Regions from separate parts of the Alkalibaculum bacchi genome, predicted to be linked through region 2. Evidence: riboswitches for the same ligand, from Rfam matches in the RefSeq annotation. Region 2 holds a riboswitch; the other holds the start of a gene.
The links. Region 2 has a riboswitch for molybdenum cofactor ahead of DES36_RS12030 (molybdopterin-dependent oxidoreductase). Riboswitches for the same ligand answer to the same signal wherever they lie in the genome.

Region 1 (4,191 bases), on a different contig from region 2:
ACAACCATACCACCAGAGCCTACGATAGAACCAATTTTAGCAAGGGATTCAAAGTCTACTGGAGTATCCATTAAGTCTAGTGGAATACATCCACCTGATGGACCACCTGTTTGTACTGCCTTTAATGCTTTACCGTTTGTTACGCCACCACCGATATCGTTAACGATTTCATTTAATGGCATACCCATTGGTACTTCAACAAGTCCAGCGTTTTCTACTTTTCCTACAAGCGCAAATACTTTCGTTCCAGGTGATTTTTCTGTACCAATGCTTCTAAACCATTCTGCTCCCTTTTGGAAGATAATAGGCACACATGCAAGGGTTTCAACATTGTTTAGAATGGTAGGCTTTTGCCATAGACCTTTGTGAGAAGTTCTTGGTGGCTTCATTCTTGGCATTCCTCTGTTCCCTTGAATGGATTCCATAAGAGCTGTACCTTCACCACATACAAACGCTCCAGATCCAAGACGTAAATCAAGGTCAAAATCAAAACCAGATCCTAATATATTTTTACCTAGTAAGCCATATTCTCTCGCTTGTTCGATAGCAATGCGTAGCATTTTAACTGCTACTGGATACTCTGCTCGAACGTAGATATACCCTTGACTAGCACCAACTGCATAAGCGCCAATGGCCATTCCTTCTATAACAGCATGAGGGTCGTTTTCAAGGATATTACGATCCATGTAAGCACCTGGATCTCCCTCATCGGCGTTACAAAGGAAGTATTTTTGATTGGCTTGGATGCCATACGCCTCGTTCCACTTTCTTCCAGTAGGGAAACCTGCGCCTCCTCTTCCTCGAAGGTTTGCTTCTGTCATTAGATCAATTACATCCTTTTGCGTTTTTTCAGACAGAACTTGCTCTAATGCACGGTAACCATCAAATGCTATGTAATCATCAATATTTTTAGGATCAATTAAACCACTATTTTTTAATGCAACTCTTGTTTGCTTTTTATAGTAATCTCCAGCTAAGACAAGACGACCGTCTCTCATCTCTGCTGTGCCGTTTGCTAATAATTTTGCTTCTAATTCTGGTTTGTGAGACTCACGAATACGATGTAGTTCTTCTCTATTAATCAACGCACTCAACCTCCTGACTGTATTTCGCTATTATATCCTTAACATCAGACTTTTTAACCTTTGCATAAACGTCTTCATCAACTACAACTACTGGTGCTTTACTACAATCTCCTACACATCTACAATCTGTAATAGAGAATTGAAGATTTGGAGTCGTTTCACCACCTTTTATTCCTAAGATATTTTCAAATTCTTCTAAAATATCTTGTGCGCCTTTTACATAGCATGCCGTTCCTAGACAAATGCTAATATTGTGCTTGCCTTTAGGAATAAAGGTAAATTGAGAGTAATAAGTCGCCACGCCAAATACTTTTGATGCAGGTACGGCTAATCCACTAGCGATCATTTCCATGATTTCTTGTGGTAGATACCCAAATTTAACCTGAGCTTCTTGTAGGACTGGAATCAAAGCCCCAGGCATTTTTCTGTGTTCTAAAATAAACTCCTTAAACTCTAGGATTTTTTCTTTGTTCTTTTCAAGATCAAAGGTAAACTCCATACATACTTCCCCCTTTTGTTTTTTATATTAATTTAAGTAAATCTATAACATGATATTTTACATGCCTATGCATAAGGAATGGACTATGTACATAATATCCATATATTAATACATAAGTCAACATGTTATTTAATTAACAATTATGGCGTCAATGTACCATAAACTGAAACTAATACCATAAAGTAAAACTTTTTTTTGCCAAATAAAAAGAAAGGTAAAGGCTTGAAAGATTCACATATTGTATTTGTATACAAGAACAATACTTACTACTTGCGTACAATACGATATTCATGTGACCTTTTCAAGGTCTTCTCCTTTCCGCAATGGGAGGCGTTATCGTTTCCGATAATACCCTATAGATTCATTATTCCTAGATTTTATCCTTAGATACAATGAATTCGGAGTTTATATAATTTATAAAACTAGTATAACGTTTTTTTTTTTAAATGTCTAGCAAAATTAGAAATTTTGTCTTATATACAACTTATTTTAACTTGTACAGAGATTATTTTACAATACATTCAGTGAGGTTCTAGAGCAAGAAAGTACCTTTGGCACTTTAGCCATCAGCAATCAGCTGCCAGCTATCAGTGCTAGGATCGAGTCTCACAAGTCAAACATTCACCTACACATAAAGATAGTTTATATAATAGTTGAATTCAAAAATGAACTTTCGTAATATATAAAAAAAGCGATCAGCTGATGTTCGCTAATCGCTAATTGTATTATCATATTAAAGTAGTCGTAGTCCTCCATTACCTAGCTTTGCCAAATCCCCTCTCTTGATTTCTATATTAGCAAGTAAGCAAGGAAATATGAGATCAAAGCTAAAATGCTTATTGTAGATGCCCCCTCCTGGAATACCTACAATCTGTACATCTCCAATTTTACCTAATGCCATCATGCAACCAGGTAAAACAGGGAGCCCGTAGAGCACATCTTCTGCACCTGCCTTAATAATCCCCTCTAGAGTTACATCATCTGGATCTACGGAAAGACCAGCTGTAGCTATGATTAAATCTGCCCCAGATTGAATAAGCTCTTGTATTTTACTGCTGATTTTCTCTGGATTATCAGGGGCTATTTCTCTAGCAACAACCTGGCAGCCGTAGGTCTCCACTTTTAACTTTATAATTTCTGTGTACTTATCTTCTATTTTATTTTCATATATTTCTGTTCCAGTAATGAGAATTCCTACTTTTGCCTTTCTAAAGGGCATTACTTTTATAAGAGGTTCTTCTCCTAATATATTTATTGCTTTTAAATAGTCCTCATTAGAAATGTATAAAGGTATGGCTCTTGTGCCTGCTATGAGTTGATCTTTTTTTACAAGAGTATTATTTTTTAGTGTAGCGCAGATCACGCCAAAGGAATTGTTAAACTTACAAAGTTTATCTTCATCAAAGATAAGTATTCCATCATACTCGGCAATAAAGTTTATTTTGCCTTCTTGTGCGGCACTATTTGCCAATACACCTTGACCTTTCATGGCAGATGCAAAGCTTAATGCTACTTCATTCTCGTGTTTATACTCTTTTATAAAAGGATTATTTTCCTCTACATATAAGTAATTCTTTCCAATCATTTTAAGTTTCTCTATGTCTTCTTCCTGGATTACATGACCCTTATAAAATTCCGTTCTCTTTTCTGTCTTTGATATTTTTGCAATATCATGAAGTAAGTGAAATCCAATAGATTCTTCTACTCTTGTTTTGTTCAATGATAGAGTATCCTTTACTTTTGGATTACCATTTTCATCAATGAGATCATAAGGCAATTCTTGTGCACATCCCCTGCATATACTGCCATGTGATTTAGGATATGTTTCATCACAAATAGGGCATACTACTGTTTTCCCCATCTTTTTCTTTTTTAAATGTTTTTTATGTACTTTTGTTGGCTCTATAGAAAATAATGAAGTTCCTGCATCAATCATTTCCTTGAACAGTAACTCCGTGTCCTGTTGATCCTTTGATTTTTGTTTTAAAAACCATGTCTCTACTTCATGCCATTTTTTAAGTTGGAATCTGTCTAAAAATACTCTTATGCCAACACCTGTATACTTATCGTAAAAAACAGCTGCAAAACGACCAAAATCTAGTATCTTCAACCACCCATTCCCTACAGAGCAAGGAGTCAAAAGCTGAATAGCATCCGGTAAACAAGTTTTTGTCTCGCAGATCACATCAAACAAGATGTCTCTTGGTAAGTTTTCTATGGCAATATTCACCATAAAACCTCCCAGTAAAACACCTGGTGCTACAGTACCGTGAAAGGCCTCTATTGTATTTTTATATTCTTCATAAGTTAAATTGCCAAATTTCATATATCCACCTCTATATTTGTTTTATTAGTTTCTAGTTCTTAATCACTAGCAGAAATCGTCTTCGATGATTTCGTTGTAAGTTCTACGTAATATCACTTAGTTACCGCCAATAACTAAGAATTAAAAACCTATTAACAATAGTTGGACGATCGTTGAGTAATGGTTAAACTATTATCAAGCAATCACTTTAAAAACAAGTGGAAGAAGTATTGAATACTCCTCCACTTATTTTAAAATAGGGAAATTCTTCTTTTGAATTTAACTACTATTTAAGCTATCTT
Region 2 (4,191 bases):
TGCCAATGTGTCATTGCCCCTGCCAGAATAGATGGAAAATTGGAGAGGGCATTTCACAATATAGCAACTAAAATAGCAGGAGCATTAAAGATCAAAGGTATATTTGATATTGAGGTCATTGAAAAGAATAATAGATTATATGTGCTAGAAATTGACGCACGTATGCCTAGTCAAACTCCTATTGCTGTTTATTTTGCCACCGGTATTAATATGGTAAAAGAGATGATTCTATATAATACAATAGACAATTATAGAATATGTCCTAGCCTATCTAAATATTGTATTTTGCAGCACGTCTATCTACAGGGGTCTAAAGTAAGGGGAAAAGGCGAAGGCATCATGAGCCAAGTTGGTCCCCTACTCCATAAAACAGACTATTTTGGAGTTGATGAGGCACTTATTAGCAATCCTAAAATTTATAATGGATTTGTGGCAGAGCTTATTGTTTCATCTCCTACTTATAATGATGCCAAATATCAACTAGAGCATTCTATTGAGAAACTTGAAGAGAAGCTGATGGAGGTAGAATATGACGCGATTGAATGACGAAGATATACAATCCATAATAAAACAATATAGAAAAAATGAAGAGTTTTTTATAAAGAATTTTAAATTTTCCTTATTAGAAATAGGCAATAAAGCTGTAAACAATGCAGCTAGTAAGGAACAATTAAAAAACTTGAAGGTGGCTTGCATCCCCATCACTTCAGGTTTTGGAGAAATCTCAAATTTTTCTCAGATCGTCTGTACTATTCTTACAGATTGTTGTGGAGTTAATGCCTTTGTAACAAAACAAAAGAATGTAGCGGGCATACAAGAGGCCTATGAGCAAAAATCAGACATTATTTTTATGGCAGATGACAACACATTCACTGCTTTTCATCTGAAAAAAAATCTATACATGAATAATGGTGAGGCAACAGGTAGAGGTTTTGCTGCAGCTTTAGATGTAGCAGCAGGGCCTTTACAAAATAAAGAAGTACTAGTATTAGGAGCTGGACCTGTAGCTTGTGCAGGTGCTACTTATTTACTACAAAGAAATGCCCATGTTAAAATGTACGACCCATGTATGGATAAAGTTAGGACTTATATAAAAAAGTATCCACAAGTCGAAATGGTGCCCCATTGGAATACTAGAACTTGGAACTATATCTTAGAAGCCACTCCAAGTGCAAATATTATCACCGAAAATCAAGTTACATCTCAAACCATATGTGCTGCTCCTGGTGTTCCCTTTGGATTAGATGAATTTTCAGTTAAGAAGTGTAAGTTAATTATTCATAATTTGTTAGAACTTGGTGTAGCCACCATGCTTAGTGGTGTTTGCAAGGAGGAAAGCCATGGAAAAGAAAATTACTACTCGCTATGAGAAAAAGAGTCAGAGGTTATTTAGTTTAATCAACAAAATTAAACTATGGCCTGCTCGATCAGGGATACTACATAGCGTTAAGAGTATTGAAAAGCAAGGAAACAGAGCTGTTATCACGACTTATTGCGGTGGTAGTTTTGTCGTTTGGAATTCTAAAAAGAGTCGCAGTCTTCGATGGCTTCGAAACAGTTATTTTAAGACCACTTGTAGAAAATGCGGAATTCCTGACTGGAAGATTGAGAAATACTCTGAAACTGAATTCAAGTAATTCTAAAATGGACGCAAAAGGAAGAAGATCCCAATAGGAGATTTGAATAAATAAATTAGAATATTAAGTTAAATTAATTATGAGGCTTCATACTTCTAGTTGCTTTTGCCAGCTTTTTAGAATATTTATGATGTCCTCTATTATATAGTCCCTGTTATCCTCAGTAATAGTAATTACAATTACATCCTCTCTAGCCATAATAGCATTTAAAAAATCACAATCATTTTCTTTTAATACCCCAAATACTATTTTTTTGCTATCTAGTAGTTTAAATACTTTATCGGTAAATAGACTCATATCATTTTCTGCACTGCCTAATTCATCTAGTACTATAAGATTTCTTTCCTTCAGACTTTTATCTAATATGGATAGAGCTCCTTTTTCAAAGGAATCTATAAAATGTTCTTTTGAGTTATCTCTAGAATCTACTTTTAGTATGGTATAAGTTGTGTTATTATCATACAGCGATTTGATAATATATTTTCTAAAATAACCTTCAAAAACTCTTTCTGTAGTATAGCCTCCAAGAGAGACATTGAGTTCTTTTAACGCTCTTTTTAAAAGTGTTGATTTTCCAATTCCGATTTTTCCAGTTAAAAATAGATTGTACATGAGAATCTCCTTTATCATAGAATTCATTATGTAATTAGACAAATTATATAATAGTGTAACATATTTTGATATCAATATAATATATATTGACAAATTTTTAATTAATAGATATAGTTTATATAAATATATATAAATCTCCGAGCACATTTTCCTAAAGATAGGTTCCATGGAATATGTGCCGATAGGCATGAAGAGAAATCTGAATGCCTCCCATTGTGGAAAGGAGAGCGAGCTTTTCTTTATGAATTTTGGCTCCTACCTCAATGGTGGGAGTTTTTTTAATTAAAAGGAGGGTTTTATTTGAGAAAAGATTTTAAAAAATGCATAATTATTTTTATTGTCTTCTCTGTGGTGCTGTTGGCATCTTGTAGCAATACCCAGGGGACTAAAACTGTTAATAAGGATGTAGTACAAAGTGGTGGCGATACAATTACCATAATTGGGTTGCAAGAAGGTGGCATTAAAGTGCCTGTAGATGAAATAAAAGCACTTGAAAAAGTCACGAAAGACGTGATATCGATCTCATCTAGTGGAGAAGAAAACGAAATGAATGTTACGGGAGGGCTTTTAGAAGAGTTGCTTCAAAAACACAAGGTATCCCTTAAGGATTTAGAGGGATTGAGATTTGTTGCTACCGATGGGTATTCTATTGATATTCCAAAAGATATCGTACAAAGTAGAGATATTATTCTGGCCTATGAAATAGATGGAGAACCTTTGCACGAAGAATCAAAGCCCATTAGAACAATCATCCCAGATGAAAGAGCCATGTACTGGGTAAGTCAATTGTCTGAAATTCAGCTAATAGGAACGAGTAAGTCTTCAGAGTCAAAAGAAGAGAGTACTTTAAGCAATCTGATCTTTTTGGATTCTGCTATAACTGCTTTAGAAACGGTTAACTACGGTGATACAGATGATCAAGCTATAAAGACATCTGATTTAATGGACAAGTATATAAAGGAAAAAGGTGGAGAAGTATACATAAAAGCTTCAGATGATTTTGAAAAAAGTGAATCTAATCAGGTATTTAGTGAAGCTTTTATAAAAACCACAGGAGAAAATGCACCTATGCTAGGGGCACCTGATATGCCTAAGGGTATGACCGTAAAAGATCTATTGTGGTTTCGTCTAGGGGATACAGCAGTTTTATCTGTAGAGAAAGCTTTGCAGGTAGATAATCTAATCAAGGAAGATGGACTATCCTTAGAAAACCTATTAAAAGATACTGGATTAAGTGGAGAAGCATATGAGCTAACTGCTATAGATGGTTATTCTGTAAACATCTCATCTGATGATGTAAGCCAAGGAATTATAAACAAAGAAGATGGAAGCGTATTAATTACTTTTAAAAACCTAGAAAAAAGTAAATCTGTAAAGAATTTATTATCTATAAAAATAAAATAAAAAGGAGCATAAAAAATGAAAAAGAAAATATTATCACTAATTATGATAGCACTTTTAGGATTTATGCTAGTAGCTTGTTCTTCTGAACAAGAAAAAACAAGTACAGAAGCAGAAAAACCAGCAGATACAGGCGCACAAACTGAAACAGAAACAGAAGGCCAAGAGCCAACATTCACAATCGCTATCGAAGCAGGTGAAGAAAGTATAGAAATTACTGAAAAAAATATTGGTGAAATAAAAGAGATAAACTTAACAGCTATGATCATTAGTAAAAAAGGTGAAGAAACAAACGAATATACAGGTATGCTACTAAAAGATGTATTAGCATATGCAAATGTAGGAGAGTATACATCATTAGAATTAGAAGCTATAGATGGTTATGTTGTTGAATATACAAAGGAAATGGCAGAATCCGATGGAACGATTTTAGCATACATAGTAGACGGAGAAGTTTTAGGAGAAGAAGCTGGACCAATCCAATCTCTAATAGATGGAGACCCAGCTAAGAATAGTGTTAAGCAACTAGCTAAAATTAGAG

Region 1: linked by a shared signal. The riboswitch ahead of nuoE (NADH-quinone oxidoreductase subunit NuoE) and the one ahead of DES36_RS12030 (molybdopterin-dependent oxidoreductase) in region 2 are both predicted to bind molybdenum cofactor.

The regions. Positions count from the first base shown of each region.
Region 1 is NZ_QNRX01000011.1:47,709-51,899, reverse strand. Features, by position in the region: gene DES36_RS09210 (NADH-ubiquinone oxidoreductase-F iron-sulfur binding region domain-containing protein) at 1-1,085, opposite strand, end outside; gene nuoE (NADH-quinone oxidoreductase subunit NuoE) at 1,078-1,584, opposite strand; molybdenum cofactor riboswitch at 1,880-2,000, opposite strand; gene DES36_RS09200 (FmdE family protein) at 2,318-3,910, opposite strand.
Region 2 is NZ_QNRX01000018.1:16,945-21,135, forward strand. Features, by position in the region: gene pylC (3-methylornithine--L-lysine ligase PylC) at 1-546, shown strand, start outside; gene pylD (3-methylornithyl-N6-L-lysine dehydrogenase PylD) at 530-1,369, shown strand; gene pylSn (pyrrolysine--tRNA(Pyl) ligase small subunit) at 1,341-1,637, shown strand; gene DES36_RS12025 (nucleoside-triphosphatase) at 1,725-2,249, opposite strand; molybdenum cofactor riboswitch at 2,373-2,491, shown strand; gene DES36_RS12030 (molybdopterin-dependent oxidoreductase) at 2,550-3,653, shown strand; gene DES36_RS12035 (molybdopterin-dependent oxidoreductase) at 3,669-4,191, shown strand, end outside.